3 regions of the Arthrobacter sp. Y3221157 genome follow, and region 1 is predicted to be linked to each of the others. Evidence: riboswitches for the same ligand, from Rfam matches in the RefSeq annotation. Region 1 holds a riboswitch; each other region holds the start of a gene.
What was found. A riboswitch is a leader RNA that binds a small molecule or an ion and turns the genes downstream of it on or off. The one in region 1 is predicted to bind thiamine pyrophosphate.
Positions count from the first base shown of each region.

Region 2: another riboswitch for thiamine pyrophosphate. It lies ahead of thiC (phosphomethylpyrimidine synthase ThiC); the one in region 1 lies ahead of thiO (glycine oxidase ThiO).
Region 3: another riboswitch for thiamine pyrophosphate. It lies ahead of AC5RTT_RS05680 (ECF transporter S component); the one in region 1 lies ahead of thiO (glycine oxidase ThiO).

Region 1 covers NZ_JBNHFD010000019.1:41,747-48,849, forward strand. Annotated here, with positions in the region: gene AC5RTT_RS07850 (PHP domain-containing protein) at 1-241, shown strand, start outside; gene AC5RTT_RS07855 (DNA-methyltransferase) at 245-1,117, opposite strand; gene AC5RTT_RS07860 (DEAD/DEAH box helicase) at 1,126-2,811, opposite strand; gene AC5RTT_RS07865 (RNB domain-containing ribonuclease) at 3,112-4,623, opposite strand; gene thiE (thiamine phosphate synthase) at 4,707-5,438, opposite strand; TPP riboswitch at 5,466-5,584, shown strand; gene thiO (glycine oxidase ThiO) at 5,577-6,899, shown strand; gene thiS (sulfur carrier protein ThiS) at 6,896-7,103, shown strand, end outside.
Region 2 covers NZ_JBNHFD010000018.1:14,708-21,810, reverse strand. Annotated here, with positions in the region: gene AC5RTT_RS07505 (alpha/beta hydrolase) at 1-294, shown strand, start outside; gene thiC (phosphomethylpyrimidine synthase ThiC) at 362-2,197, opposite strand; TPP riboswitch at 2,192-2,299, opposite strand; gene AC5RTT_RS07495 (amidohydrolase family protein) at 2,379-3,470, shown strand; gene AC5RTT_RS07490 (VOC family protein) at 3,560-4,435, shown strand; gene AC5RTT_RS07485 (hypothetical protein) at 4,521-4,961, shown strand; gene rpsP (30S ribosomal protein S16) at 5,192-5,614, shown strand; gene AC5RTT_RS07475 (RNA-binding protein) at 5,616-5,858, shown strand; gene rimM (ribosome maturation factor RimM) at 5,962-6,510, shown strand; gene trmD (tRNA (guanosine(37)-N1)-methyltransferase TrmD) at 6,511-7,103, shown strand, end outside.
Region 3 covers NZ_JBNHFD010000012.1:5,761-12,863, reverse strand. Annotated here, with positions in the region: gene AC5RTT_RS05700 (Gfo/Idh/MocA family protein) at 1-963, opposite strand, end outside; gene AC5RTT_RS05695 (YcnI family copper-binding membrane protein) at 953-1,699, opposite strand; gene AC5RTT_RS05690 (hypothetical protein) at 1,696-2,124, opposite strand; gene AC5RTT_RS05685 (thiazole synthase) at 2,240-3,040, opposite strand; gene AC5RTT_RS05680 (ECF transporter S component) at 3,044-3,562, opposite strand; TPP riboswitch at 3,624-3,759, opposite strand; gene AC5RTT_RS05675 (cupin domain-containing protein) at 3,816-4,178, opposite strand; gene AC5RTT_RS05670 (ribose-5-phosphate isomerase) at 4,323-4,796, opposite strand; gene rpe (ribulose-phosphate 3-epimerase) at 4,841-5,518, opposite strand; gene tal (transaldolase) at 5,614-6,729, opposite strand; gene tkt (transketolase) at 6,754-7,103, opposite strand, start outside.

The DNA.
Region 1 (7,103 bases):
CACCTACCTGGAGATGATCGACGCCGGCCTGGCAGGCCTGGAGATCGACCACCGCGACAACGCGGAGGAAGGGCGGGCCTTCCTCCGGCGGCTGGCGGCGAAGCACGACCTGCTGGTGACCGGTTCCTCCGACTACCACGGCACCGGCAAACCCAACCTGTTGGGCGAGAACCTCACGTCCCCGGAAGCCCTGGCCAGGATCGAGGAACTGGGTACGGGGACCGCCGTCGTCCGTTCCTGACGCTTAGCCGGGCTGCCGGCTGACGAGCGTGGCGTGCGCGCCCAGCCGTTTGGCCATGATGTCCACCGCGGGCTGGTTCTGGTCCACGCAGACGAACTTGCGGCCCAGCTTGGCCGCCACCGCGCCCAAGGTTCCAGAACCGGCGAAGAAGTCCAGGCACCAGTCGCCCGGACGGCTTGAAGCGGCGACGACGCGGCGGACCAGGCCCTCCGGCTTCTGCGTGGGGTAGCCGGTTTTTTCCTTGCCGGTGGGGGAGACGATGGTGTGCCACCAGACGTCCGTGGGCAGCTTGCCCAGTTCCCGTTTGGCGGGGGTGACCAGGCCGGGAGCCATGTACGGTTCCCTGTCCACCTCAGCACTGTCAAAGTGGTACTTGGCGGGGTTCTTGACGTAGACAAGGATGTTGTCGTGCTTGGTGGGCCAGCGGTTTTTGGCGCGGGCGCCGTAGTCATAAGCCCAGATGATCTCGTTCAGGAAGCATTCCCGGCCGAAGATGGCATCCAGCATCACCTTGGCGTAGTGGACCTCTCGGTAGTCGAGGTGCAGGTACAGCGTCCCGTCCTCCGCCAACAGCCGCCACGCCTCCACGAGCCGCGGCTCCAGGAAGGACCAGTAGTCGCTGAACGCGTCGTCGTAACGGTGCAAAGCACCCTTGATGGTGTCGTAGGAGCGGCCCTTGAAGCCCACGCGGTCGCCGCCGCCCTCGGCGTTGGCCACCATCCTGGTTTCCTGGCGCCGTTGTGGCCTGCCGGTGTTGAAGGGCGGATCCACATAAATCAGTGTGAAGGCGCCGTCCGGCAGCGTGGGGAGGTACTCCGCGTTGTCCGCGTGCACCACCAGGCTGCCGCCGTCCGGCGCCCAAACAGTGTCAGTCATAGGGGCAGTTAGCCCTCGGTGCCAGGCTGTGCGCCCTTGTCAGTGCCGGCAACCACTTCGCCGTTGCGGCGGCGGGTGCGGGTACGGGTGCGGCGGGCACGCGTGGGCTGCTCGCCGTCGTTCTGTCCAGCTTCGCCGGCGGGCGCGGATGCTGCCGCCGGGCCTGACGTACGACGACGGCGCTCACCGGAGCGGCCGGCGGGCTCGCCGCCACGGCCACCTTCACGGCCATCTTCGCGGCTGCCGGAATCCTGGCGTCCGCGCCCGGCACGGTCACGGCCGTCCCCGCGGCCGCCGCCGCGGCTGTTCTTCTTCCCGGTTTCGCCCAGGTCCTCCAGGACCTCGGCGTCCACACCGGCAAGGGTGCGCTTGTCGCGCGGCAGCCGGCCCTTGGTGCCTTCGGGAATGTCCAGGTCCGTGTAGAGGTGCGGCGAGGAGGAGTAGGTTTCGACAGGCTCGGGCACGCTCAGCCCCAGGGCCTTGTTGATCAGTCCCCAGCGCGGCATGTCGTCCCAGTCCACGAATGTGACGGCGGTGCCCTTGTTGCCGGCGCGGCCGGTGCGGCCCACCCGGTGCAGGTAGATCTTTTCGTCTTCGACGCACTGGTAGTTAATGACGTGGGTGACGTCTTCGACGTCGATGCCGCGGGCCGCGACGTCGGTGGCCACCAGGACGTCCACCTTGTTGTTGCGGAAGGCGCGCAGGGCCTGCTCGCGGGCCCCCTGGCCCAGGTCGCCGTGGATGGCGGCGGCGGCGAAGCCGCGGTCCACCAGTTCCTCTGCCACTTTTGCGGCCGTGCGCTTGGTCTTGGTGAAGATGATGGTGCGTCCGCGGCCCCGGGCCTGCAGAATGCGGGCCACCACTTCGGTCTTGTCCATGCTGTGAGCGCGGTAGATCAGCTGGCGGATATCGCGCTTGGTCAGCCCCTCGTCGTCCGGATCGGCGGCGCGGATGTGGGTGGGCTGCGTCATGTAGCGCCGGGCCATGGCGATGACCGGGCCGGGCATTGTGGCGGAGAACAGCAGCGTCTGCCGGACGGCCGGGGTGGCGGCGATGAGGGTCTCGACATCGGGCAGGAACCCGAGGTCCAGCATCTCGTCGGCCTCGTCCAGGACCACGATCTTGACGTTCTTCAAGCTCAGGTGCTTCTGCTTGTACAGGTCGATCAGGCGCCCGGGGGTGCCCACCACAACCTCCACGCCCTGCTTCAGCGCTTCCACCTGCGGCTCGTAGGCACGGCCGCCGTAGATGGTGGCGATCCGGGCGTTGCGCTTGCGGGATGCGGTCTGCAGGTCGTTGGCCACCTGGACTGCCAGTTCGCGGGTGGGGACAATCACCAGTGCCTGCGGTGCACCCGGGACCGCCAGCTTGGCATAGCCGGGGTCGTCCTGGCCGATGACGCGCTGCAGGGCGGGGATGCCGAAACCGAGGGTCTTGCCGGTGCCGGTCTTGGCCTGGCCAATGATGTCGTGCCCGGACAGTGCCACCGGCAGGGTCATGGCCTGGATGGGGAAGGGGTGGGTGATCCCGGCGTCGGCCAGTGATTCGACGATGTCCTCGCGGACGTTGTAGTCGGAGAAGGACTTCTCCGCGATTTCGTGCGGCTTCTCGTCCGAGATGATGGTCTCTTCCGGCTCAATCACCTCGGTGCCGGTCTCGTCCGTCAGAAGCTGGTGGGTATGCAATTCACTCACAGGGAGTTTCCTTATTCATTTGGGCATTGGCGCTGCCTGCTCGACGGGCCGGCCGCAAGGCCGGTCCGGAGCACGCTCGGGCGCACAAGCATTTCCAGTGGAAGCCGATCGCGGGCTATCTAATGCTGGCACTGGTGACCAGCGGGCAAATCTCAAGATCGCGTAGGGGCGGGCTTGTTGGTTTCAAATCAAGGAAATCAACGACCGGGCATCCATTTCTACTTCTCCAGTCTAGCCGTACAGGGCCGCAATACCGGCTTTTGCACCCTTCGGGGCGGGAAGCCGGGCCCGCAACGGGTGTCAGCCGACCAGTTCGAAGTGGACCTCGCGGGTGGCAATATCGGAGGAAAGCAGGCGGACGCGGACCTTGGTGCCGGACTCCAGGTCGCCGGCGCAGCGGGCTGTTACGGCAGGTTCGGCGATCTGGATGATGCCGGAACCGCCGTTGCCGTTACCGTTCTTCCCGTTTCCGTTCTTCCCATTCCCATTGCGGGGGCTGCCGCCGTTGCCGTTGTCCTTTTGGGGCTTCGAGCCGGAGATGACGATGGCATCGAACTCCTGGCCCACATGGTTGACCAGCAGCGCGGCCTCCACGGTATCCAGCGCCATCCGCTCCATCCGGGACGCCAGCTGGTCCGAGCCGGCCATGATCTCGGGAAGCGACGGCAGGGCCTGCCGCACCCAGCCAGGAACGTTGCCGCCGTTACTGAGAGCCTCGCAGATCACCAGCACAAAGCGGTCCACCAGCCGGCGCAGGGGAGCGGTGGTGTGCGCGTAGGCCGCACCGATGGCGGCCTGCACAGCAGCCTCCGGTACGCTGCCGTCAAAAGCGGTGTAGGAGGCTCCGCGGAACAGCATCCCCGCCGAGTGCATGATTGCCAGCTGCCGCGGTTCGGTGGGGTCCAGGCTGCGCAGGTACTCGCCGTAGCTGACCTCGCCGTCCCACGGTTTCCCCAGCACCTCCGTCTGGAGTTTGAAGTGGTTCAGGGAGCGATCGTCCGGCGCGGGCATGGTCCGCAGGATGCCCACCTTGCCGTCCAGCATGAGCTGCGCGGCAGCCATGCCCGTCATGAGCGAAATCTGGGCGTTCCAGTCCTCCACGGGCAGCTGCGGCGCGGCGGCGATGCGGTATCCGCCGTCGGGGAGCTGGACGATCTCCTGCTCCGGCATATTCAGGCTGGCGCCGTCACGGGCGCGTTCCAGCTCCACGCGCTTGAGGCCAACCTCTTTCAGCAGCTGCAGGACCGGGGATGCGGTACCGGTGTCCAGTTGGGCCTGCGCGCCCTTGTAGCTCAGCTTGGCGCGGCTGCGCATCCGTGCCCGTCTGACTGTGGCAGAGGTGACTTCGGCATTGCCGTCCAGGCGGAAGTCCCAGACGAAGGCCGGGCACTCCTGGCCAGGCAGCAGGCTCCCCGCCCCTTCACTGATGACCTCCGGATGCAGCGGAATCCGTCCGTCGGGGGCGTAGAAGGTCTGCCCGCGGCGCCGCGTTTCCTGGTCCAGCGGTCCGCCCGGCTTCACGAAGGCCGGAACGTCGGCGATGGCGTACAGCACGTGGTAGCCGCCGCCGTCGGCCTCTATGAACAGCGCCTGGTCCAAGTCCGTGGACGAGGCCGGATCGATGGTGATGAATTCGACCCCGGTCAGGTCGTGGGACGGAAGCTCCAGCGCGGCCACGGCCGCTTCGGCGTCCCGGACCGCGTGCTCCGGGTATGGCCCGGGCAGCTCCAGCTCGGTCCGCAGCGCGCCCAGGGCCTCTTCCAGCGCGTTGTTGTGCTCATGGACGTTGGGAGCCAGCCGATGGTGTGACACGAAAATCAGCCTAGCCCGAAGACCGCCGAATATGCAGGCCATTGGCGGGATAGAAGGCAGGGCCGTGTTGCCCTGCCGGCAGGTCAGGACGCGGGAGCGTCCAAAACGGCCAGGAGTGAGGCCGCCGCCGCGGCGGGATCCGCCGCTTCGGTGATGGCCCGCACCACCACAATCCTCCGGGCTCCCGCTTCCACCACCTCGCTGATATTGGAGTGGTCGATGCCGCCGATGGCGAACCACGGCACCTCGTTGCCGGCTTTGGCCGCGGCTGCCGCAGCGTATTTCACCAGCTCCGGTCCCACGGCCGCCCGGCCCGGTTTGGTGGGGGTGGCCCAGACCGGCCCCACGCAGAAATAGTCCAATCCGGCAGGCCCTGCGGCGGCAACAAGTGCGGCATCCACCTGTTCCGGGGTGTGGCTGGAGAGTCCAATGGCGGCGTTGCCGTTCAGCAGGGTGCGTGCCGCGGGCAGGGGGAGGTCCTTTTGCCCGATGTGGAACACCGGCGCGCCGGACAACACCGCGACGTCGGCGCGGTCATTCACTGCCCACAGCCGGCCATGGCGCTGCGCAGCCTCCCTGAGTACGGCCAGCAGTTCCAGCTCCTCGGCAGCCTCGATGGTCTTGTCGCGGAGTTGGATAATGTCCACTCCGCCGGCGAAGGCGGCATCCACGAAATCCGCGAAGTCGCCGCGGTCAGCGCGGGCGTCAGTACACAGATAGAGGCGGGCAGACTTGAGCCCTGCGGTTCCCTCGGCGGTGGTGAAGGCATCGGTTGCGGAGGCGCCGGCAGCGGCAGCGGAGTGGGACACATTCATGGCTGCAAGCCTAGTTCCTCTACACTTGCCTCGTACTGCGGGAGCCTGCGGCAGCTGTCATAAAGCGCCGGGCTGAGAGGGCGTCAGAGCCGACCGCTTGACCTGATCCGGGTAATTCCGGCGTAGGGAAGGAGACACATGGGCACCCCCAACACAGCACCCCCGCAACCCCCCAACGGCACCATCAGGGCCGACGTCGCAGTCATCGGCGGCGGAGTGGTGGGCCACGCGATCGCCTGGGAAGCACAGCGCTCAGGCCGCAGCGTCGCGCTGATCGATGACGCACCCGGCTCCGGCGCCAGCTGGGCGGCCGCCGGGATGCTCGCACCGGTGAGCGAGCTGCACTACCAGGAAGAGGACCTCCTGGACCTGATGCTGGCCTCTTCCGCCCGGTGGCCCGGCTTCATCGCGGACCTGGCCTGTGCGTCCGGGGAGAAAACCGGGTACCTGACGACGCCGACCCTCGCCGTGGGTGCCGACGCCGCCGACCGTAGGGCTTTGATGGACCTGCGCGCGGTCCAGCAGGCCAATGGCCTGGCTGTTGAGCCGTTGACCGTCCGCGAGGCGCGGCGGCGGGAACCTTTGCTCAGCCCCGCCATCGCGTGTGCCCTCGACACCCCTGCGGACCACCAGGTGGACCCCCGGCTGCTGGTGTCCTGCCTTCGCAACGCCCTCGCCGGGGAAGCCGCCGGCCGTGGCCCCGCAGTTGCGGGCGCAGTGGACGGCTACGCGGTGCCGGACAGGGCCTTGGGCCTGCTGTGGGCTGATGGCACTGTTGCGGGAGCCCGGCTCGCCGGCGGCGGCAAAGTGCTGGCCGGAGAAACCGTGGTTGCCAATGGACTGGATGCCGCTGCGCTGATGGACTTGCCCGCGGGCCTGCACCTGCCGCTGCGGCCGGTCTACGGGGACATCCTCCGCCTCGCCGTACCGCAGCGCCTCCGGCCGCTGGTGACGGCCACCGTCCGCGGCCTGGTCCGCGGCGTGCCGGTGTACATCGTTCCCCGGGAGGACGGAACGGTGGTGATCGGAGCCACCCAGCGTGAGGATGCCCTCGCCGGGGCCGGTGCCGTACCCCCGCAAGCCCTCCGGTCCGCTGCCGGAACGGTGTCCGCAGGCGGCGTCTATCAGCTACTCCGGGACGCGCAGGTCCTGGTCCCGGCCGTGGCCGAGCTGGAAATGCTTGAATGTACGGCGCGGGCCCGGCCGGCGACCCCGGACAACGCCCCGCTGCTGGGCAGGGTGCCCGCCGCTCCGGGCTCCAACCCGGGCGGGCACATCGCCGGCCTGATCATGGCCACCGGATTCTTCCGGCACGGCGTCCTCCTGTCACCCGCAGCCGGCGCCATCTGCCGGGACCTGATGGACGGCACCGCGGACCCCTGCTGGGAAACGTTCAACCCTGGCCGCTTCTCCGGCCGCGAAACCTCCGCTGCAAGCGTCAACACCAAGGAGACAGCATGAACATCACCCTGAACGGAAACCACCATACGGTGGCTGAGGGGGCCTCCATCACCACCCTCATCAGCGAGGTCACCGGCCGTACCGTTGGGGCTGACGGCCAGGCCAAGGACGGGAACAGGCTGGGTGTCGCCGTGGCGCACAACGCGCAGGTGGTTCCCCGGAGCCAATGGTCCGCCACCGCGCTCGCCGACGGTGACGACGTCG
Region 2 (7,103 bases), on a different contig from region 1:
ACCGACCTGCAGGAACCGGCCACCGCGGAGGAGAAGCGGTCCGCCCGGCGCCTGCGGCTGCAGGCGCCCTCCTGGGAGGCGCCGCTGCACATCGTTCCCGGGGTCCCCACCCTGGTCCTGACCGGCGGATGGGAACCCCTGTACGAGGAAATTGCCGGCTACCTCCGCGAAACCGGAGCCGTGCACCGCACCGCTGCCGGCGGGCACCGGCCGCATGATTCCCCCGACGGGGACCGGGCCGTCCGGTCCTTTATCAGCGACATCAGCAGGGCCCGGTCCGCCCGGGCGTCCTGACGGACCGCCCGGGCTTCCCCTTCGTCCGGCCGGCCCCCAATTGCCAGCCGGACGAAGGGGAAGGCTTCTACGTGGAGACAGTCTCGGGCAGCCGCGGTTCCGGCAGGTAGACCTTGCCGCCCGAGGCCAGGAATTCCTGGCTCTTCTCCCGCATCCCCGTGGCCCGGTCGGCAAGGGCCGCCTGTGCTTCCGCGGTTCCGTATTCGTCCCGGATATCCTGGCTGATCCGCATGGAGCAGAACTTGGGTCCGCACATGGAGCAGAAATGGGCCGTCTTGGCCGGCTCCGCTGGGAGCGTCTCGTCATGGAAGGCCTCGGCGGTCACCGGATCCAGTGACAGGGCGAACTGGTCGCGCCAGCGGAATTCAAAGCGTGCCTTGGACAGCGCGTCATCGCGTTCGTGCGCGCCGGGGTGGCCCTTGGCCAGGTCCGCAGCGTGCGCTGCGATTTTGTAGGTGATGACCCCCGTCTTGACGTCGTCCTTGTTGGGCAGGCCCAGGTGTTCCTTCGGTGTCACGTAGCAGAGCATCGCCGTGCCGTAGCGGGCGATTTCCGTGGCGCCGATGGCTGACGTGATGTGGTCGTAGCCCGGCGCCACGTCCGTAACCAGGGGACCCAGGGTGTAGAAGGGCGCCCCCTTACACAGCTCCTGCTGGCGCTCCACGTTTTCACGGACCAGGTGGAAGGGGATGTGCCCGGGACCTTCCACCATCACCTGGACGTCGTATTCCCAGGCCCGCAGGGTGAGTTCCGCGAGCGTGTCCAGCTCCGCGAACTGGGCGTCGTCGTTCGCGTCCGCCGTGGCACCCGGCCGCAGCCCGTCCCCAAGCGAAAACGCGACGTCGTATTTGGCGAAGATTTCACACAGTTCGTCGAAGTGCGTGTAGAGGAAATTCTCCTGGTGGTGCGCCAGGCACCAGCCGGCCATGATGGAGCCGCCACGCGACACGATGCCCGTGACCCGGTTTGCTGTCAGCGGCACGTAGCGCAGGAGGACACCGGCGTGCACCGTCATGTAGTCCACGCCCTGCTCGCACTGCTCAATGACGGTGTCGCGGAAGATCTCCCAGGTCAGCTTGTTGGCTTCGCCATTGACCTTCTCCAGCGCCTGATAGATGGGCACGGTACCGATCGGCACGGGGGAGTTCCGGATGATCCATTCCCGCGTGGTGTGGATGTCATCGCCGGTGGAGAGGTCCATCACTGTGTCCGCGCCCCACTGCGTGGCCCACTGCAGCTTGTCCACCTCCTCTGCGATGGAACTGGTGACAGCGGAGTTGCCGATGTTGGCGTTGATCTTCACCAGGAATGCCTTGCCGACGATCATCGGCTCCGACTCGGGGTGGTTGATGTTGCTGGGGATGATGGCCCGGCCCGCCGCCAGTTCGCTGCGGACCAGCTCCACGTCGCAGTTTTCGCGCAGGGCCACGAAGCGCATCTCAGGTGTGATGATGCCCTGCCTGGCATAGTGCATCTGGGTCACGGTCCGGCCTACGACGGCGCGGCGGGGCGCCGGCTGCGCGCCCTTCCACTCGGCTGATGCGGCGCCGCGGCGGACAGCCGAGCGGCCGTCGTCGAGCAGGTTCCTGTCCCTGCCGCTGTACGCCTCGGTGTCTCCCCTCTCTGCGATCCATGCTGCCCGGAAGGGCGGCAGCCCCATTACCGGATCACTGCCCGGTCCGGCGGTCCGGTAGGTGCGGAAGGGCGGGTTCGCCTCTCCATTGGGGGACGGTTCCAGGGAGATTTCCGTCACCGGGACCCGGATGCCGGATTCGCCATCTTCGATGAAGGCCAGCGCATGCGATGCCAGTGACCGGGTGGCAGGTGCCCCTGGCTTTCCGTCCGGCTGTGCGCTCCCGGACTGGTTTTGGGCAGGGCTCTGCTGTTCATTTGGTGTACTCAAGGAATACTCACTTCCTTCGCCGGCATTACCCGGACAGGTTCGACGGTCGCAGGCTGCCTCAGCCCGATCTCAGCCCCTGCAGGGGCACCCGTGTGGTCAGGAACGAAGCTACCACAGCCGCTCCGCCGATCCTTGCCACGACTGCCGGTGCTAGCCTGACTGGCGACGAAAAGGGAGTCCGATGCCGGAAATCATAGAATTCAGCGGCCCTGTGCTGACCGGGCCGGCCAGCGAACACCGTGGCCTGTGGTCCGTGGACGGGGTGCTGACGTTTATCCGCCCGCAGCAGGCTCCGGACCGGGTGCTGGACGGGTGGGTGCTGCCCGGCCTGGTGGATGCCCACTGCCATATCGGGCTGGGGGCGGAGGGTCCGGTGGATTCCGCCACCGCGGCGCGCCAGGCCCGGGTGGACCTGGCTGCCGGAACGCTGCTGGTTCGTGATGCCGGCTCACCGGCCGACACCCGGTGGATGCAGGGCGGCCGGGACTTCCCGGTGCTGATCCGGGCCGGACGCCATGTGGCCCGCACACGCCGGTACCTCCGTGGCTTCGCGGACGAGGTGGAACCGGAGGACCTGGTGGAGGCCGTGCGCAAACAGGCCCGCGACGGCGACGGCTGGGTCAAGCTCGTCGGGGACTGGATCGACCGCGGAGCCGGCGACCTGGCACCCTCGTTTCCGGCCGCCGTCGTCCGTGACGCCGTCCGGGCCGCCCATGACGAGGGCGCCCGCGTGACTGCGCACTGCTTCGCCGAAGACACTCTTGACCAGATGCTGGATGCGGGCATTGACTGCATCGAGCACGCCACCGGCCTCCTGCCGCGGCACCTTCCCCGTTTTGCGGAACAGGGCGTGCCCATCGTCCCTACCCTGGTCAACATCGCCACGTTCCCCGACATCGCTGCGCAGGCAAGGCACAAATTCCCGCGCTACGCCGCGCACATGATGGCCCTGTGGGAGCGGCGCCTGGAGCGGGTGGGCGAGGCGTACGACGCCGGCGTGAGGATTTACGCAGGTACCGACGCCGGCAGCGTCATCAGGCACGGCAGGATCGCCGACGAGATCCTTGCACTGCACCAGGCAGGCCTGCCCGTGGCGGCTGCGCTCGACGCTGCCTGCTGGGCGGCGCGGGAGTGGCTCGGAGCCGACGGCGTGGCTGAGGGGGCGCGTGCCGACGTCGTTCTCTGCCGGGAGGATCCGCGCACCCGGCCGGAAGCTGTCCGGGATCTTTCCCACGTGGTGCTGGGAGGCCGCATCCTCACCAGCGGACCATAGGAAAGTACTTGGAATAAATTGAAGCTTCAAGTAATTTTAACTGTGACGGGCCGTTCCCCCCGTTCGGCCCCCAGCACAGGGAGCACTCAATGACCGCAGAAGCCACCAGCCAGGATCTTCTTCCCGCTGACCTCACCATGGGCACCGTGATGCTCAAGGTCGGTGACATGAAGGTCATGACCGACTACTACCAGCGCGCCCTCGGCCTCGACGTCGTCGCCGAGCAGGACGGCGGCCTCTACCTCGGCCGCCGCCAGAAGCCGCTTGTCCACCTGGCACCCGCTCCCGGACTGAACCTTCCGGGCAGGGGGGAGGCCGGCCTCTTCCATACCGCGCTGTTGTTCGGGGACCAGGCCTCCCTTGCTGCAACCATCGCCACCGCCGCCCGCTTCGACCCGCATTCGTTCACCGGCAGCGCCGACCACCTCGTCAGCGAAGCCTTCTATTTCAATGACCCGGAAGGCAACGGCATTGAGCTGTACTGGGACCGGCCGCGCAGCAACTGGTCCTGGAACGGGACGGACGTGGTGATGGACAGCCTGGCACTGCCGCCGCAGCGCTACCTCGAGCAGCACCTCACGGAGGAAGCCCTGGAAGCGCAGCACTCCACCGCGGCCGGCGTGGGCCACGTCCACCTCCAGGTGGGCGACGTGCAGTCCGCCCGCGACTTCTACGTTGGCATCCTCGGCTTCGAGAAGACCGCTGGGTGGCACGGGCAGGCCCTCTTTGTTTCTGCAGGCCGGTACCACCACCACATGGCCATGAACGTTTGGAACAGCCGCGGCGCCGGGCCCCGGAAGGACACGCTGGGCCTGGGTGAAGTGCTCATTGAAGTACCCACCGGTGACGACGTCGGCGCGCTGGCTGACCGCCTGAAAGTCGCCGGGGTTCCGTCCCGCCACACCGGGGCCGAGCTGCGGTTCGAGGACCCGTGGCGCAACAACATCCGGGTGGCAGTACGCTGACGCCGGCGCCCCCGTACTAGGCTGAAACCGAAAGGCCGGTGCGGGTGACCGCCCCGTCCGCCGCATTCGACGGAAGGTTACCCCAATGGGCTTCACCGAGATCTTTGTCGCCACCCATGATGCAGCGCTCAAGCGCGCCGGTCTCCTGGACGAAGGCGGGGGAGCGCCCGCCGGCCAGGGGGTCCGCATCCCGGACATCACGGACTACGAGGTGGAACAGCTCGGGGATTTGGCCGGTACGGCCGTGCACGCCGGGGGAGCCGACTACGAGTTGACCATGGTCGACGTCACCAGCGATTCCCTTCTTGCCGTGCCCCCGGCCATGGTCCGGGCGCTGGCCGACCTGCTGACCTACGAAACCGAAGGCGAAGGCAACGTCCTGGACGACGTCGCCGAGCAGTGGGCGGCACAGGAGGACATGCCGTTCGGCGCTGACCAGGCCCGTGCGTATGTCCAGCAGCTGGCCGAACTTGCCGGCGGCGTCGATGATTCAGAACGGACGGGACTGTACGTCTGGTCCGCGTAACCGTTGGCGCAGCCTGTCCTGGGGCGTCCTTCCTGCAACCCCCTTCCGCGGCCCGCGCCGCGCCAAGTCGAAATCGCGGCGCTCATCTGGCACAATAAACAGGTACTCGATCTGCGTGGCCCCTCTCTCCGCGTCCGGATCCTGTCCTTCGAACCCGCAAGTACGGCCCGCCCCACGGGTGCAGAAAACCGGGCTCACCCCCTTTTTCTGAAACAGGAGTGACCACAAAAGTGGCCGTAAAGATTCGCCTTAAGCGCCTCGGCAAGATGCGCGCCCCGTACTACCGCATCGTCGTCGCGGACTCACGCACCAAGCGTGACGGCCGCGCCATCGAGGAAATCGGCAAGTACCACCCCACCGAAGAGCCCTCGTACATCGAGGTCAACTCCGAGCGTGCGCAGTACTGGCTGTCCGTCGGCGCCCAGCCGTCCGAGCAGGTTGCCGCGATCCTGAAGATCACCGGTGACTGGCAGAAGTTCAAGGGCCTGCCGGGCCAGGAAGGCACCCTCAAGACCAAGTCTGAGAAGGAAGCCTTCGTTGCCCCGGAAAAGGGTTCCGTGATCATCCCGGAAGCCATCACCAAGAAGGCATCCAAGTCTGACGCCGCCGAGGCCCCCGCCGAAGCCGAAGCAGAGACCACCGAGGCTGAGTAAATTGCTGGCAGACGCGCTGGAGCACCTGGTCCGCGGGATCGTTGATTCCCCGGACGACGTCAAGGTCAGCTCGAAGAACAACCGCCGCGGGGACACCCTCGAGGTGCGTGTTCATCAGGACGATCTCGGACGGGTGATCGGCCGCCAGGGCCGCACGGCACGCGCACTGCGCACCGTCGTCGCGGCACTGGCCGGCGGCGAACAGGTAAGGGTCGACGTCGTCGACACCGACCGCCGCCGCTGAGCGCACGGCAACACCAGCTCTTGCTCCGGCCCCTCCACCTGCAGGTGGAGGGGCCGGAGTCTTTTCCAGAACATCCGCTTTATCGACCCGAACAGAGGAACACATGCAGCTTCAGGTGGCCCGCATCGGCAAGCCCCACGGCATCCGCGGGGAAGTCACGGTCCAGGTCCTGACAGACGCTCCTGAGGACCGCTTTGTCCCCGGCACCGAATTCGTGGTTGAGCCGGCGTCCTCCGGCCCGCTGACGGTGACCAGCGCACGCTGGAACAAGGACATTCTCCTCCTGGCATTCGAAGAGGTGGCCGACCGTAACCAGGCAGAGACGCTGCGCGGTGCCAAGCTCTTCATTGAAACTGCGGACCTGGACGAGGACGACGACGAAGGCTGGTACGAGCATGAACTCGTGGGCCTCGAAGCCCGCGTGGGAGACCAGGTGGTGGGCAAAGTCGCCGCCCTGAACACCGCTCCCGCCCAGGACCTGCTGATGGTCGCCACCCCGGAAGGCGGGGAAATCCTGGTCCCGTTCGTGGAACAGATCGTCCCGGAAGTGAACATTGCGGAGGGATACATCCTGCTCACCCCGCCGGACGGCCTCTTCGAACTGAATTCGGACGACGCCGCCGCCTCACCCGGTGAGGAAGGCAAGGCGTAGATGCGGATCGACGTCGTCACCATTTTCCCGGAGTACCTGGCACCGCTGGAACTCTCGCTGATCGGAAAGGCCCGGCAGGACGGCCTGCTGGATCTTCGGGTCCATGACCTGCGAACTTTCACCACCGACAGGCACCGGACTGTGGATGACACCCCCTACGGCGGCGGCGCCGGCATGGTGATGAAGCCCGAGCCCTGGGCGCAGGCCCTTGCGTCCATCGCCGGAGACCGTCCGGAAGGGGCCGACAAGCCGGTCCTGATCGTCCCGTCGCCGGCGGGGGAGCGGTTCACCCAGGCGCTTGCCTACGAACTGGCCGAAGAAGATCACCTGGCCTTCGCGTGCGGGCGGTACGAGGGGATCGACGAACGCGTCATTGACTGGTCCCGTGAGCACTTCGATGTCCGGCCCGTCAGCCTTGGAGACTATGTCCTGAACGGCGGGGAGGTGGCTGTCCTGGCGATGGTCGAGGCCATCGGCAGGCTGCTTCCCGGCGTCGTGGGCAACCCCGAATCGCTGGTGGAGGAGTCCCATTCGGACGGCCTGCTGGAGTACCCCGTCTACACCAAGCCCTCCGTCTGGCGGGAGCGTGAAGT
Region 3 (7,103 bases), on a different contig from region 1:
ATCGAGGGCTTCAAGCACCCGGGCATTGTTGGCCGCGTCCGTGAGATCGTAGCGGAGCGGAGTACCGTTCAGGACGCTGTCAGAGAAGTGTTCGCTCATCCGTACGAAGTGATTTTCTCCCTTGATCTTGTGATAAACCGTGTCCTTTCCGAAGTGGTGTTCCTCCAGAACCGAATCCTCCTCAAGAAGGCCAAACGGATTATCGAGGTAGAGACGGCCCTCTGTTCCGGTCAGTTCCAGGAAGTTGCGTCGTTCGAGGTTTACTCCGGTATCGAACAGCGCTGTTACGCTGCCGGGGAAGCGCAGTATGCCCGCAATACTGGTGTCGATTCGACCCTCGTCGTTGGCGTCGCGGTAGTTGCCGAATGCGTTGACTCGGCTCGGTTCCTGGGCGGTAACCATCCGGCTGACGTTGACGCAGTAGCATCCCGTGTCGAAAAGTGCGCCGCCGCCGAGCTGGCTGTACCAGCGAATGTTGTCACCGCTGCCGGCGTCGAACGAATGCCCGACGTGAATAAAGGTCAGTTTGCCTACGGCATTGCCCGCGAGCAGTTCCTGCAGCTTTTCGAAACGCGGGTGAAAGCGGTACATGAAGCCTTCCAGGACTTTAAGCCCGGTCGCCTCGGCCTTATGTCTCACCTCATCGCATTCGGCGGCGCTGGTCACCAGTGGTTTTTCGCAGAGTACGTGCTTGCCTGCGTCCAAGGACTTCAATATCCACTCGAGGTGGAGTGCGTTCGGCAACGGAATATACACAGCGTCGATGTCCGGGGAAGCAAGAAGCGCGCCATAGGAGCTAAACGCCTGCGGGATGCCATGCCTGTCCGCGTATTCCCTGGCCTTTCCCTCGGTGCGGGAGGCGATGCCAACGACTTCCCCGTTCTTCGCCTCCTGCAGCGCCGGGATTGTCTTACGGACGATACGGGCGGTGCCGAGCACGCCCCAACGCAATTTATCGCTCATCTAAGTCTCCTCGACGAATGGTGGGCGTACGTGCGAGCGCAGTTACACCGGCGACCAGCCCGACCAGCCCTGCTGCAAGGCCGAGCCATCCTGCTGCCGATCCCGCATCAGTGGCAGCGGAGGTGCTGGACGCAGCCGCGGCCGGAACGTTGGGGTTGGGAGTGCTGTCCTGTGAGTGGCCATCCGTCTTTGCCGTGGTGGTGAAGGCGGGGGCCGGGTATTCTGGCTCGGCTTGGCCCTCGCTGGTTTCCTGTTCCCATTTCACGGTGTTCCCGTCGGTGTAGGTCTGGGACGCAGGCAGTATCAGTTCAGTACCGGCTTTGGGCAGCACGCCGACCGAGATGGAAAACGTTTGGTACTCGTGCGGACCGATCTGGTGAGCTTCATCCGCGGTCCAGATGACGGAGGTCGCCGCCTTGGTGACAGTTGCGCCGTTGACGGTGACGGGCTGCGGCAGTTCGCTGTTCACCACCTCTGCCTTCCACCCCACCACGGGCTTTACGGAGACGGAGGTGAATGGCGTCTCCGTGGGCAGGGAGATTTCGAGTTTGCTGGTTCTGGCCGTTTCGGATTCGTTTGGCACCCGGAAGGTCAGCTGGGTGTAGCTGCCCTCGGCGGTGCCGTCAGGGTCGACGCGGACGTGGGCGGAAGCTGTGCCTGTACTTAGGGCCACCAGCCCGGCAGCCAATGTTGTGGCGGCGATGGTGCTGAGGGTAGGGCGAGGTGATGTCTTCATTGCAGAATGCCTTTCGCGGAACTAAGAAACGGTGAGGTTACGACGTCGGTGCGCCACGGGGTGCGCACCGTCGGCGGCAAGGCGATGAAGTCAGGGAGTCGCACGAGCGGCTCAAGCCAGGTGGCCACAAGGCGCAACGCATCCTCGCCACGAGCCAGGAGCAGCGCTGTGACCAGAGTGGCAACGGCGTGGGCAGCGAACATCAGCCATCCGTTCGCTGCGTCAGCGGAAAGAAGCCCAGGTACCGAGAACCGGTGTGAGGAAAGCATCACTATCGGAACCAAGGTCACAACGAAGAGCGCAGCCATGACCTCCGGCCGGGGCGCCTGACCGCCACCAGCGAGGTGTCCGCCCGCACCGAGAATGAAAATCAGGGATCCCACCAGACCGGCGCGGAGCAGCCGGACGGACGTTTGTGTCGTCATATCTGCTCCTTCCCGGCATCCATGATCCCGTCATGTGTGGTCGCGGGAAACGCTGTATCAGGATGGTTTTTACCTACCGTTTTGGACGGCTTGCAGCCGGTGGTGCCTGCATCCGTTACAGGAACTCGGCTCGTCCTTCCAAGGGTGATGACGCCAGTGCATGCTCGCGGCGGGGTATGCGGCCGCCGCGGCTCGCCAGCCTTCCAGAGAGGACTGCGTGTTTAAATGCGTTGGCCATGCGCGCCGGATTCTGTGCCCGGGTGACAGCTGTAGCCAGCAGGACAGCGTCACACCCAAGTTCCATTGCAAAGGCCGCGTCCGAGGCGGTTCCGATGCCGGCGTCGAGCACGACGGGCACGGAAGCGCGGGACACAATCAGCTCGATGTTGTGCGGGTTCAGGATGCCCAGGCCTGTGCCGATGGGTGAGCCAAGGGGCATAACGGTGGAGGCTCCCAGATGCTCGAGCCGTAGGGCCAGGACCGGATCATCGTTGGTGTACGCGAATACCTTGAAGCCGCGGTTGACCAATTGCTCCGTGGCATCGACCAGTTCCACGGCATCGGGCAACAGGGTGTGCTCGTCAGCTATCACCTCGAGCTTGACCCAGTCGGTTTCCAATGCTTCGCGCGCCATTTCGGCGGTGAGCACCGCATCTTTTGCCGTGAAGCATCCTGCGGTGTTGGGCAGCACCCGGATCTTGTGGTCGAGCAGGAGTTGGAATAAGGAACCGGCTTCCGACGGCGAATAGCGCCGCATGGCGACGGTGGTCAGCTCGGTCCCAGAAGCAATGAGGGCGCTTCCGAGTCCGTCCAAGCTGGGGGCTCCGCCAGTGCCCATAATGAGCCGCGAAGTTATTTCGACTCCGTCGATGATCAACGGATCGCTGTCCAGGCACATTTCGGTGGTGATGGTCATCAGCTAACCTTTCGGGCCCCAGGAGAGGACGGGCTCCGTGGCTGCCTTGCGCGAGGCGAAGGAGCTCAGGACGCCGGTCTTTGCCAGTCCGCGGGTGGCGATCCAGGACAGGGCACCGGCGATGACCGCTCCGGAGATGGCGGTAAAGATGATGTAGGCCAGCTTGTCACCGCCGGAGTAGGCGATGTTCCAGCCCCACGGCGCGAAGGAATCGTTCAGGCCGCAGAAGAATGCTGCGGCGGCGCCTGCCAGCAGCGACACCGGCAGGTTGAACTTCTTGTAAAGCGCCGCGCCGGGCTTGCGGATGATCAGCATGCCCAGCACCGCAGGGATCATCCAGCCGCCGGCGATCAGGCCGGTGAGGGGCCGGTGTACGGCGTTCATCGGCCCGGATACCGCGGCCGCGCCCTGGGACCAGGCCCAGAATATCACGCCACCGGCGATGGCGATCAGGGCCGCCACCACGATGTCCACGACGCGCCAGGACTTGCTGGTGGTCTTCTTGATTGCTGCAGTGCTCATGAAAAAAATCCTCCTGGGAAACAGGAGGGGAAAGCACGGCAGACGGCTACTGCCGTTGCCGGACTTCGAGAACTCGACTCCCTTGCGCCGGTACTAACCGGATCAGGTTCGAGGGTCTGCGGCTGTCCGCACTCTCAGCGCCCACCTGCGGTTCCCGGTCATACGGGCCCGACGGCGGCGCTCCCCTGTCGTTGTATGAATGGCTACAAACTGTAAGGCCTGGCACGTGTCCAGGCCTTACAGTTTCCCTGGGTCAGGGCGTGAAAATGACGAAGAATTTTCTGATGCGCTCCTGGATTTCCCAGGTGCCCTTCCAACCGATGGGGAAGATAGCTGCGGTTCCGGCCTCTACGGTAGTCGGCTCTCCGCCATCCTCGGTAACCACCATGCGGCCTTCAAGGACGTAGATCGACTCGCCGCGCTCCAGAAACTCCCATCGTGAAAGGCCTGGGTCAGCTTCCCAGACTCCGGAGAGGATCCGGGAATCATCGCTGGTAAAGGGGATAGTGATCCGCGTCGGAATCTCGTCGCCCAGCACTTCGGCCAGGGGTGGACCGAGCGGTGCTTCGTCCAGCTTCCCCTGGAAGAGGGCGGTCGGCTCGAAAGTTATGCTCATGTGAATCTTCCTTTCTGGGTTGCTCCCCCGGGACGGGAGAGTCGGTGTTGGGATCCCCGACTGGTCTAAGCAGCGGGAGAACTTTCCGGGATGGCTTGCGGCAGGGTTGACGACAACCTTGGCCCGGGGTTTTGTTGGTGGGGGTTATTCGACGATCTCGCCCGTGGTTTCGAAGGTGGCGATTTTGCCGATGCGGCGCTCATGGCGTTCGGCATTAGTAAATGGTTCTGCCAGGAATGCTTTGACCAGTTCCGTGGCCTCTTCGACGCTGTGCTGCCTGCCTCCGACGGCGACCACGTTGGCATCGTTGTGTTGGCGGGCGAGCCTGGCTGTGTCGAGGTTCCACGCGAGGGCTGCCCGGACTCCCTTGACCTTGTTTGCGGCGATTTGCTCGCCGTTGCCTGAGCCGCCCAGTACGATTCCGAGCGCGTCCACGCCTGCCGCCCGGTCGGCCACGACGGCGGTGGCGGCGTTGATGCAGAATGCGGGGTAGTCGTCCTCGGCGTCGTAGGCGGCCGGTCCGTGGTCCACCATCTCGTAGCCGCTGGCTGCGAGCGAGGTGATCAGATGGGAGCTGAGCTCCATGCCGGCGTGGTCGGTTGCGATGTGAACGCGCATTATGGGTCCTTCAAGATTGGTAGCGGTGATGGGGCGGCCTGCTGCTATGCGAAGGCAAGCTGGCCGTTCGCGCGCAGTGACTCGATTGCCTCAGCAGGGGAATGTTTGCCGTACACGGCCGAGCCAGCGACAAAGACGTTGGCGCCGGCCTCGGCGGCACGGGTGATGGTTTCTTCCGTGATGCCGCCGTCCACCTGGATGGCTACGTTCACCCCTGAACCGTCGACGGCGGCGCGGGCCCGGCGGATTTTGGGCAGCATCACGTCCAAAAAGGCCTGGCCTCCAAAGCCCGGTTCAACGGTCATGATCAGCAGCATGTCCAGTTCGGAAAGCATGTCCAGGTACGGCTCCACCGGCGTGGCAGGGCGCAGGGCCATGCCGGCCTTCGAGCCCCGGGCGCGAAGCTCACGGGCAAGCTTGATCGGTGCAACCGATGCTTCAACATGGAAGGTGACCGAGGCAATACCGGCGTCAGCGAACTGGGGGGCCCAGGTGTCAGCATTGGAAATCATCAGATGGGCATCCAGCGGCACAGGACTGACCTTCTGGATCCTTTCCACGACAGGCAGGCCGATGGTCAGGTTCGGGACGAAGTGGTTGTCCATGACGTCCACGTGGACAGCATCGGCATTGCTGATGCGGGCAAGCTCTGCTTCGAGGTTGACGAAGTCGGCCGACAGGATGCTGGGATTGATACAGCAATTTAGGGGTGGCTTGGACATGGTGTCCGCCTTTCTGATCTGCGGCCACTGCGCGGGACCCCTATGGGTCCCGCGCAGGGCGCACTCAATGGTTCAGGATGCTTTCCGGGCGGTGGTCAGGATGCCTTCCGGGCGCTGGAGAGCGCGCCCTCAACATCGGCCAGCAGTTCCTTCCAGCTGGCCACGAACTTGTCCAGACCTTCGGATTCCAGGAGAGTGACGACGTCGTTGTAGGAGACGCCGAGGCACTCGATGGCGGTGAGCACACCTTGTGCTTCCTCGTATGTGCCGGTGATCGTGTCGCCGGTGATCACGCCGTGGTCGAAAGTGGCGTCCAGCGTTTTCTCGGGCATGGTGTTTACCACGTCGGCGGCGGCGAGTTCGGTGACGTAGAGGGTGTCCGGGTAAGCGGGGTCCTTCACACCGGTGGAGGCCCATAGCGGCCGCTGCCGGCGGGCGCCGGCTTGAGCCAGGACTGCCCAGCGTTCGGTGGCAAACAGCTCCTCGTAGACCTGGTAAGCCAAGCGGGCGTTGGCGACGCCTGCCTTGCCCTTGAGCGCCCTGGCTTCGTCGGTGCCGATGGCGTCGAGGCGCTTGTCGATCTCGGTATCCACACGCGAAACGAAGAAGGACGCCACCGAATGGATCTTCGAGAGGTCGTGGCCGTTCTCCTTGGCCTGTTTCAGGCCGGCCTGGAAGGCGTTGATGACGGCGCGGTAGCGCTCCAGCGAGAAGATCAGGGTCACATTGACGCTGATACCCTCGGCCAGAACGGAAGTGATGGCCTCAAGGCCCTCAAGGGTGGCCGGGATCTTGATCAGGACGTTGTCTTTGTCGACCTTCTTGAACAGTTGTTTGGCCTCGGCGATGGTGCCGGCGGTGTCCCAGGCGAGGCGGGGGTCTACCTCGATGGACACGCGGCCGTCAACGCCGTTCGTGGCGGCGGCGATAGGGGCGAAGAGGTCACAGGCGTCCGCGACATCGGTGGTGGTGATCTCGAAGATCGTCTCCTCCACGCTGCTGCCCCGGGCGGCAAGCCCGGCGATAGCGGCGTCGTAGTCGGTGCCCGAAGTGATCGCGGCCTGGAAGATGGACGGGTTGGTCGTCACGCCAACCACGTTCTTCTCTTCGATGAGCTTCTGCAGCCCGCCGCTGGAGAGCCGGCCTCGGGAAAGATCGTCCAGCCAGATCGATACTCCGGCGTCGGAGAGCTGTTGGGTGGGAGTAGTCATTGTCTTTTCTCCTGAAATCGGTTGTTAGGCCTGCAGGCCTGCGAGGGAGTCCTTAGCGGCGGCTGTGACTGCTTCCGCCGTGATGCCGAACTCCTGGAAGAGACGCTTGTAGTCAGCGGAGGCGCCGTAGTGCTCGAGGCTGATGGAACGGCCGGCATCACCGACGAATTCCTTCCAGCCCAGGGCCAGTCCTGCTTCGACGGAGACACGCGCCCTGACCGCGGACGGGAGGACCGACTCACGGTAGGCAGCGTCCTGCTTGTTGAACCACTCAACGCACGGCATGGAGATGACACGGGTGGCGATGCCTTCGGCCTGGAGTGCTTCGCGGGCCTGGACTGCCAGCTGCACTTCGGAGCCGGTGGCGATCAGGA